DNA from 3 places in the Paenibacillus sp. cl141a genome. Region 3 is predicted to be linked to each of the others. Evidence: riboswitches for the same ligand, from Rfam matches in the RefSeq annotation. Region 3 holds a riboswitch; each other region holds the start of a gene.
The links. A riboswitch is a leader RNA that binds a small molecule or an ion and turns the genes downstream of it on or off. The one in region 3 is predicted to bind cyclic di-AMP.
Positions count from the first base shown of each region.

Region 1: it holds a riboswitch for cyclic di-AMP, as region 3 does, so the genes downstream of both, ehuB (ectoine/hydroxyectoine ABC transporter substrate-binding protein EhuB) here and BMX45_RS02820 (C40 family peptidase) in region 3, are expected to answer to the same signal.
Region 2: it holds a riboswitch for cyclic di-AMP, as region 3 does, so the genes downstream of both, BMX45_RS13975 (hypothetical protein) here and BMX45_RS02820 (C40 family peptidase) in region 3, are expected to answer to the same signal.

Region 1 covers NZ_FNZO01000013.1:169,427-172,699, reverse strand. The annotation lists gene BMX45_RS26945 (SDR family NAD(P)-dependent oxidoreductase) at 1-685, shown strand, start outside; cyclic di-AMP (ydaO/yuaA leader) riboswitch at 1,054-1,200, shown strand; gene ehuB (ectoine/hydroxyectoine ABC transporter substrate-binding protein EhuB) at 1,589-2,410, shown strand; gene ehuC (ectoine/hydroxyectoine ABC transporter permease subunit EhuC) at 2,412-3,065, shown strand; gene ehuD (ectoine/hydroxyectoine ABC transporter permease subunit EhuD) at 3,069-3,273, shown strand, end outside.
Region 2 covers NZ_FNZO01000004.1:276,748-280,020, forward strand. The annotation lists gene BMX45_RS13970 (hypothetical protein) at 1-377, opposite strand, end outside; cyclic di-AMP (ydaO/yuaA leader) riboswitch at 508-676, opposite strand; cyclic di-AMP (ydaO/yuaA leader) riboswitch at 1,223-1,395, shown strand; gene BMX45_RS13975 (hypothetical protein) at 1,527-1,991, shown strand; gene BMX45_RS13980 (proline dehydrogenase family protein) at 2,141-3,061, opposite strand; gene pruA (L-glutamate gamma-semialdehyde dehydrogenase) at 3,259-3,273, shown strand, end outside.
Region 3 covers NZ_FNZO01000001.1:591,330-594,602, forward strand. The annotation lists gene BMX45_RS02810 (ROK family protein) at 1-669, shown strand, start outside; gene BMX45_RS02815 (hypothetical protein) at 977-1,504, opposite strand; cyclic di-AMP (ydaO/yuaA leader) riboswitch at 1,767-1,900, shown strand; gene BMX45_RS02820 (C40 family peptidase) at 1,904-2,380, shown strand; gene BMX45_RS02825 (stalk domain-containing protein) at 2,501-3,273, opposite strand, start outside.

The DNA.
Region 1 (3,273 bases), on a different contig from region 3:
GGCAGTCAGACTTTTTGCAAAAGAGGGAGCCAAGGTCGTTATCGCGGATTATTCCGACCAGGGCCAAGCGGTTTCCGACGAATTGAGAGGAGTCGGCTTCGAAGCGCTGTTCGTCAAAACGGATGTAACCCAAGAGCAGGAAGTCGCAAAAATGGTGGATCAGACGGTGCAGCATTTTGGCCGTGTCGATGTATTGTTCGCCAATGCAGGCATTGCCCATGATGCTCCTGCCGATCAGTTAACGATGGATAACTGGCAGAGAACGATTGATATTAATCTGACAGGGGTCTTCCTGTGCGATAAGTATGTTATTCAGCAAATGCTGTCCCAAGGAACCGGAGGGGCAATCGTAAACTGCGGCTCGATCCATAGCCATGTCGGAAAAGCAGGGGTAACCGCCTATGCTTCGGCTAAGGGAGGCGTCAAGCTGTTAACCCAGTCGCTCAGCGCAGACTATGCCTCCAAAGGAATCCGAATCAATGCCGTGTGTCCGGGATATATCGATACGCCGCTGATCAAGGGAAGAACGGAAGCGATCACGCAGCACCTGGTCGGCCTTCATCCGATGGGCCGTTTGGGACAGCCGGAAGAAGTGGCCAAAGCGGTGTTGTTCCTTGCCAGTGAAGATGCCTCCTTCATTACGGGCACGAGCCTGCTGGTGGATGGCGGCTATACCGCAGTATGATGAGAAAAGCCCTGATGCTAAGCATCGAGGCTTTTTTTCAAGTCATTCCAGGCGTTGTTATCAGACTTATTTATGGAGTGTTTCAAAATTTTTTTTCGGTCCCGTATTTCATACGGGCAGACTGCCTAATCCGGGGCTCTTTCATGACATAAAACATATATGGCATGAACGATTTCCGCATGACCCGTCAAATGCCTGCTATATAGCGGAAAATGGAGCATGGATTCCATGACCAATCCGGTGTATGGACAGCCTTAAACAAGGTGTTCAAAAGGCTCGATATCCTCGTTGAAAAAACGGTATTTTTACTTCTGAATTTCCAGAAAAAGCGGTTAAAGGGGTTTGACTTTTCCTGTGCTTCCCTTTATCATGAACACACGCTTAGTTTCCGGCATACATATTCCGGAAAGCGGGGGAACCAGTTTCACCAGGGGCGAGTCACTTGGAATTCACGAGTGTAGGGTACCATCTTACCCGAGTCCGTCAGCTAACCTCGTCAGCAGTGGATGGGTCTTGCATACATAATGGATGTTCATACAAAAGGCCCTTTATTCTCTATAGGGGCCTTTTCTCTATTTTTTGACCCCCTGCTGGCGGAGCTATGTCTAGATCCCCTGTTTGGTGGTCTTTTTGCATTCAATTACAGAGGAGGGGCAACGTCTGCAAATGTGGAACGAATTGAATCGATCAGACGGCATGGGGGCAAAGCGTGCAAGGAAGCCGATGAATCATCTTCCCTGAAGCCTCGTCCCATGCACAGGTATCTGAATGTCTAAATATCCAAGTTAACACATGTGCTAACACGGATAAATTCGTCATGCCGTTTTTTTTAAGAAATTGAAAAGCTATTACGAAAGGTTGTGGAAGGTTTTGAAGAAAGTGGTTGTGCTGGTGTTGTCCGTGATGATGGTGGTATTGCTCGCGGCTTGCGGCGACAAAGGAAGTACGCTGGATCGAGCCATCGAGCAGGGATATATCACCGTAGGGTTTGCGAACGAGAAGCCGTATGCCTACAAAGAAGCCAATGGGGAGCTCACGGGCGAGGCGGTTGAGATTGCCCGCGTTATTCTGGAGCGTCTTGGCATCAAGGAGATGAGAGGGGAGCTAACGGAATTCGGTTCGCTGGTCGCCGGATTGCAGGCCGATCGGTTTGATCTGATCACGGCAGGCATGTTCATAAATCCGGACCGATGCTCTGCCGTCCTGTTCGCGAATCCGGAGTACAGCATCGGGGAAGCCCTTGCGGTAAAGCAAGGGAATCCGATGGAACTCGGAAGCTATGAGGACATTGCCAAGAATGAGCAGGCCAAGGTGGCCGTCATGACCGGCGCGGTCGAAATCGGCTACATGGAGAAGTCGGGCATTCCTGCGGACCGGATCGTACAGGTCCCTGACCAGGCTTCGGCGATCAGCGCCCTCCAGGCCGATCGGGTGCAGGCGATTACCATGACGGGGCCGTCCCTGCAGGCGATGCTGGATTCAGCCAGCGACGACAGCATCGAACGCGTGGATGATTTCGAGCAGCCGGTCATCGACGGCGAAAGCGTTCGCGGTTACGGGGCTACGGCTTTCCGCCAAGCGGATACCGAGTTCCAGGAGGCTTATAATGCAGAGCTTGAAAAGATGAAGGAGTCGGGCGAGCTGCTGGAAATTTTGCAAGCGTTCGGGTTTACGGAAGAAGAGCTCCCGGGTGAGATGACAGCCGCTGCGCTCTGCGGGGAATAGCATGCCGAATTCTTGGATCGATTTTCTTCCAACGCTGCTCAAAGGAGCAGAGATCACGATGATCGTCGCGTTCTTTTCAGCCATCCTGGCCATCGCGATGTCCTTTGCAGCCGGATTGTGCCGGCTGTCGAAGCTGTGGATCGTCCGCACGGCGACGGCCGTGTACGTCGAAATCTTTCGGGGAACCTCCTTGCTGGTGCAGCTCTTCTGGTTGTATTTTGCCCTTCCGTTCATCGGCATCGAGCTTCCGAAAATGCTGGCGGCGATTCTCGCGATCGGACTTAACTTCGGCGCGTACGGCTCCGAGATTGTTCGCAGCGCGGTGCTGGCCGTTCCGAAAGGACAGTGGGAAGCTGCCGTGGCGCTTAACATGAAGCCTTGGCAGAGGCTGTGGAACGTTATACTGCCCCAAGCGTCCCTGCGAATGCTTCCCCCGTTCGGGAATCAGCTTGTGGAACTCATCAAATCCACCTCGCTCGTTTATTTCATCACGATGGCGGATTTAACGTATCAGGCGATGGTGCTCCGCAACAATTACATCTCCTGGACGACTGAGATTCTGGTGCTTCTGCTCCTCATGTATTTTGTCATCGCCACGCTCGTCTCGATGGCGGTTCGACTGCTGGAGCGCAAACTGACCGCGGGGAGGCTGTAGCGGATGTGGGATTGGAAATATGTGTTTGAAATACTGCCGCAGCTTCTGAGTGCATTAAAAATGACGGTATGGGTCACGCTCTGTGCTTTTGTGGTGGCATTGATTATCGGACTGCTGCTTGCCTTTGCCGCGCGGAGTACATTTAAGCCCTTGTCGCTCATCACCAAAGGAATCATAGAATTTATTCGCAATACCCCCTTGCTGGTAC
Region 2 (3,273 bases), on a different contig from region 3:
TGATGATGATTCGTATGAAGCACCACATCGGCACCCAGCCCTTTGTATATCAAGCGCGGATTGCCGGAATGGGTGATCACGTAAATCGACTCCGAGGTCCATGTCCGGCAGATCCGTAAATAGCGGCAGCACAGATTCAAGCTGCTTTCGAACAGAAACACCTTGCTGACGGGAAACTCGGGAATGATCCAGGTCTGCTCGTCTCTTGTATCAATCAAAATGATGGGTTTGCAGCCCAGTTCTCGCAGCCTCTGCTGCTCAGCCCGGTTGTTGGCTATGGCCGCAAACGGAACACGTTTGTGAATCAGCTGGCGGACGAATTCCTCCCCGGCCTTGTTCGGCGCGGATACCAGGATGAATTCCTGTGGTTTCTCCATCTTCGTTTCTCCTCCTAAGGTCAGAAAGAGAAGGCAACAACAAAGAAGCCTGCGGAAAGAGAAGAACTCTTCCCGCAGGCTTCTTAACAGGACACGGTGAAATACACCGTAGCCCAAGTCCACGACAATCGTTGCCTCTCTCGATACGCTTACGAGGTTAGCTGACGGATTCGGGCGTGAGAGTCGCCCTACCCATAGACCGTTATCTTGTCTATAGGATTCACCCCAGAGAGATCAGATTTATCTCCCGACTGGTTCCCCCGTTCCTTTTCCATTCAAGGACTCAGCGAAAATTAAAAACGAGTAGCATGTTATTCTATTAGCCATTGACTTGTCATCCAGACTGGGCATAACAGCACAGCAACAGGAGGTTCACGCGGTGAGAGTCGCCTCTACCTTCAAATCTCAGCAAGGCCCATGGTGCCTTCTCCTAAGATTCGATCCATATAAAGAACCCGGCGTAGCTCTCACACTGCCTTTAGATCTTTGTGGAACGACTGTCCGTATGCCTTGGTCGTTGATGACCGTCAATTCATAGTTCGTATCATACGTCCGGCCCTGCAGGATGTAAATGTGAGCAAAAACACATCTGGCGTTATGTCGAACAGGAACCAAGCAGTATTTCGTCTTTATCTTCCGAATACTGCTCTATACTATGTATTTCTCTTGTTTTCTCTTATTTATCGCAATCCAACGAGATACCGAGTTTTTGCCACGATAATAGATGACACGGCCGATTGTACGCGTTTTCTTTTACCGTTTTCATCACATTTCGGAATCTATTGGTCCCATACGGTCATTTACTTTTCGTTTCCTCCGGCGTATGATTCATCCATCTATTCGAAACACGTTATACGCCGAGCTCCCGACAGACCGGGAGACGGGGGAACCAAAGTCACCAGTCTTCGATTGGTGACTGGGGTGAATCCGCTGCGCCTAGGATCGAAGGGCCCAGTGGTAGGGTGCTCTCAGTCCGAATCCGTCAGCTAACCTCGTAGGCGCGTTGTTGAGAGAGAATACCATCCAAGCTTTGGCATAGCGGCCGCCGGTATTGGGCCTCTAACCATAAATAGGCCTGGAGAGCATCTCTGCTCACCAGGCCTATTTGCCGTGCATATAACATGCTTATAAAGGAGCGTAGATCATATCATGACGAAACTCATCGAGGCAGCGCTTACACCCGTCATCGAAACCGCAGTGCCTGCATTAGGTGAAGAGACTATCGGCCATATGGAGATATTTCGTTTCGATCGGGGCTCGGCCGAATGCTTTATCCCCTGGAGCGATCAAGGCTGGAACTGCGGCTTGTTCAAAGTCAGCTGCAAAGACGCGGCAGGATATGTCGAATATGCCCTGCCAAGCACGAGAGAATTTTCGGACCTGGTCCGCTGGGCATCCGTCTTCTCAAGGCTGAGAGGCATGTCCGTGACTGAGGCCATTCGCTATGCCCGAAAGCAGCAGCAGTGGGGACCCGCACGGATGCAACTTGCTGTATCCGCCCTCGCCGATCTGGAGATCAACCTGCATCGGCACATCACCCGAGAGCGGTTAGGCGGACTGCCACTGGAGCGCTCTTTCCTTATGAATTGCTCGGAGGCGTATTATCATTTCTAGGGGCAACAGCTACAGAGAGCTACTATCCCCGTTTCCTTTGGATTGGGCACTTCTAAGCAGCCTGATGTTTTTTGAAACCATGAAGAACCCCGTCAAAAAGCCGCTTATTTTATCAGGCATTTTGACGGGGTTCTGCAATCGGATCCCGCTCACTTGAACATATTTTTGAGCACCATCATCAGGTTGGCCGGCTTCTCTGCCAGCCTCCGGGTGAAATACGGGTACCACATCGTTCCATAGGGCATATAACACCGGATACGGTAGCCGTCCTGCGCAAGCGCTGCTTGATCGTTCATCCGCAGTCCATACAGCATCTGAAATTCATAGTCCTGTTTGTCTATGCAACTCTGTTCGGCAAATACCTTCACCCAGTCGATGATGTTGTCATCATGCGAGGCAATCGCGACGTAGGAACCTTGGTCGAAATGCATTTTAATCAATTTCTTGTAGTTGTCAATGACCTCCCGCTTCTGCTGAAAGGCGATGGTCCCCGGTTCTTTGTACGCCCCCTTCACCAGCCGCAGATTAACGCCGGCCCTGAGCAGGTTCTTCACGTCCTCCTCCGTACGGAACAAGTAGGCCTGCATCACGGTCCCCACATTCGTCAGCCCCTCCTTATGGAGGCGGAGTGTCATATCGATGGTCGCCTGGGTATACGGCGAATCCTCCATGTCCAGGCGAACGAAGTTCCGGTACTCTTTTGCCTTTCTTACCACTGACCTGATGTTTTCGTAAGCCTTCTCGGGGTCCAGGGCCATGCCCATCTGTGTCGGTTTCAAGGATACGTTCGATTGCACTTCGCGCTTCGCAATCCCTTCCACCAGCTTCAAATATTCCTCTCGGTACCCGGCCGCTTCGTCCAGCGTCGTAATGCCCTCCCCCAAATGATCCAACGTAACGAGAATGCCCTTCGCGTTCAGCCTCTCGATTTCGTCCAGCGCCTCATCCAAGGTATCGCCGGCAATGAATCGGCCAGCCAATTTCCGGCCGTACTTGATCGACAGCCATTTCACGAGTTTATTGCCGGACACCGTCAGGATCACTTTACGGTACAGCTCGGTTCCGTCCATGCGCGCGCCCCCTTTGCAAGGTAAACCAAAATGCACTCTATCTAACTCATATGCAAAAATCATGACGGCATGCAGGAAGACATACATATTTAAATAGAGGTTTTCACCAGGAGATCCTATCATGCCACCATGACGATCCGCAGCTGGACCATTTGCCTGAAGCTTCGATTCATATCATGTTAAGGAGGGGCCTCCCCATGCGAGCACCTTTT
Region 3 (3,273 bases):
AACGTCCCTCTCAAAGCCTGGATGGAACGAGATCTGAATACGGAAGTACAAGTGCTGAATGATGCCAATGCAGCCGCATGGGGCGAATATGTAAGAGGTGCCGGCCGAGGGTCGACGAACATGGTTTACGTGACGCTCAGCACAGGCATCGGTTCAGGCATCGTGCTGGATGGCAAGCTGTTTCTGGGCAGCAATTCCTTTGCAGGGGAGCTTGGGCATCATATCATTGATCCCAGCGGTCCGCAGTGCAATTGCGGCAGCCATGGCTGCTGGGAGGTGTTTGCTTCAGGAACGGCCATCGGCCTGGCAGCATCCCAGCGGATGCTTACCCAGACCAGCGTTATTTCTGAACTGGCCGCAGCCGATGGAGGCGTGAACGCCAGGCATGTATTCGAGGCTAAACGTCTTCATGACCCCGTCGCAGTGGAGGTCATCGATCGTGCCGTTTATTACATGGCGCTTGGAATGGTTAACGTCATTCACAGCTTCAACCCCGATCGCATCGTGGTTGGCGGGGGTGTGAGCAGAGCAGGGGAGCTCCTATTCCCGCAGCTGCGGGAAATGACGGATAAGCTCGTCATGCCGTCCTATCTAGGAACGTACGAGATCGTTCCTGCGGGACTGCGGGACGATGTTGGCCTGGTGGGAGCCGCAGCCTTGTTCCAATAGTACATTCGTAAAGAAAAGGCAACAAAAGCCGCCCTTCAAGGGCGGCTTTCTGATTATTTCATGAAGAGAGCGGGAAACGGAGCGATCATATTTGCGTAAGCGAAGTCCGTAACTTGTGACAGGTGATAGGCGTAAACCGTAAGCCGTCATCCGTTTTCACTGGAGTCGAGTTTTTGGTTTCCTATTAGGTTTGTTTGTATCCGACAAACAATAAGCGGTTGCCCGCACTTTCCCGCCCGCCGACGGAAGCCGCCGGCTCCAAACCCGCACGCGAGGCGGCCTGCAGGCTTGGAGCCGGCGGCTTCCGCTATTCCATGTATTTTGATGCGTCGAACGTAATCATGCTCGTATGGTTGGCATGCTCGATCAGTGAGGAGAGCCTGGTCACTTCGCGTTCCTTCTTGCGCGCCTGCGCCTGATAAGCTTCCGGATCGTATAAGGCCACGTTAAACAGCGTTACGGCGCCATCTCCGCTTCCCCGGCCGTTCTGGCGCTCCAGCTTCTTGCGGGAGCCGAGATGGGCAAGTTGTCCGATATCGCTGCGCATTTGTTTGGCGAGCTCGATCGCCTCCATGATGGTCATGTCGGAGCCGTTCCAACTAATGGTCTGCGTCGTGTTGGAGATTGCCATCAGCAGATCCAGCTTTCTGTAATCCGCTGCGGCGGCTTCGATCTCTTCCGTAATGGCATCCACGCTTCGTGCAGGATACTCCGCCGTTTCCCCTTTTTCAATGATCGTGCTGCTGTTGTTCAAGCGTTCCGACATCAATTGATTCATGAGACGGTTGATTGCTGCCCGGACTGCCAAAGCTTCAGCCATCGTGATTTGACTCATAAGCGAAGGATCACCTCTTTGATTTCTTGTCTGAATATGTAAACGTTCCGAACTGCCAAAAAGTTGCATGCCCGTTCATAAAACGTCGCCGGAGGCTCGATGGAGTGTTACATAATTGTCATGAGTATGTGAGATGGCATTATGAAAATACATGAAAATTTTCAGCCTAAACGACATTGATTAACATATAGTGATAGATTTCTAGGATATTATTGACAGCATCCTTGCTTGTATACTATATTAAGAGAAGGTTACAAAATGTTAATGAATTTTGCCGAATTTCGTTTGTGAAAACGGGGGAACCGTCTTGGGTGAATTATTCTTGTACCATAGAGAGTATAGGGAACCTTCAACCGAACCCTTAGCTAACTCCGTAGGCATCGAAGGAGAGAACATATTTTGAAGAAATTTGTCATCACATTGCTTGGGTCTGCAATTATTTTTTCTTCAGGTGCCGTATCAGCCTATGCTGATCAACAACCGAATTTTCAGCATCAAGTGAAGCAATTGGTAGGAACGCCTTATAAATGGGGCGGAACAACGACAAGCGGATTTGATTGCTCCGGATTTATTCTGTATATGTTTAGAAATTTCGACTTGGATCTTCCACGCACTTCCCAGAGTCAGGCTAATGCCGGGGTTCATGTGGATCGCGAGGATCTGAGAGTCGGAGATTTGGTATTCTTCAATACAAGCGGAAGCGGCATTTCCCATGCGGGCGTTTACATTGGAGATGGACAATTTGCGCATGCTTCCAGCAGCAAGGGCGTAAGAATCAGCAAGCTTAGCGACTCCTATTACGAACCGCGTTATGTTACGGCGCGCCGTGTATTGAGTCAAGAGAACTATGCTAAACTGGTAGGAAGCGCGAGCTAATTGGAATACGCAGTTTAGAGTGCGATACATAACCGGAAAGCCTGACAAGAGATGATCTTGTCAGGCTTTCTTTTTTTTTTGAAGATTATAATTGGGGATGCTGCGAAAGGATTCATTAGATTATTCCTTTACGACAGAGGCATTCACGGCGGCTTCCATGCCATTATTATAGGAACGGAACAAGCCCAGACGCCAGAAGGCGGCACCTTTCAGACCATAGCGCTTGGCCAAGCCGAGCTTATCGTCGACGGATGTGGCGGTTTCGCTGCTTAAGCTGATGCCGAGCAGGAGCTTCTGCTTAGGAACGCCTGCCTGAAGTGCCTGCTGAATGGCTTGGTCCACCAGACTGTTGGGTTCAGGAACCTGGGCTTTAGTGCCAACCGGATTGTACTGATACGCCATGACGATGAGATCGTCGGCAAGGGAGGCCAGCGTCTTGTAATCATAGCCTTTATAGGCGCTGTTCAATGGCGGAACCGCTAAGGACAGAGCCATGTCGCTCGGCAATGCCGCTTTCAATTGCTTGACGTAATCATTAAGCAGCTTCTGCTGCTTCACGGCATCCAGTTTAAAACCGAGCCCTTCGAAATCAAGCACCACGCCGCCGAATCCGTTATCCGCCACCGCGGTTGTGATGCCCTCAATGGACTTTTGGCGTAGGCTGCTGTCGCTGAGGACTTTGGTTAATTCGCCGTTTCCGTCCAAAGCGTATACCATCAGGTACGGTTTAATCTCCCGATCCGCTGCATCCGCAACAATCGATTGCGGAGTCACGTCGCCGGCCGGCGCAGGCAGACGATACTCGTCGCCTTGAAGCGTAAACTGACCTTCCCGATCAATGCGGCTCCAGCCGAAGGCGACTGAATTCATGGATGCTACGAGATCCCGCTCTT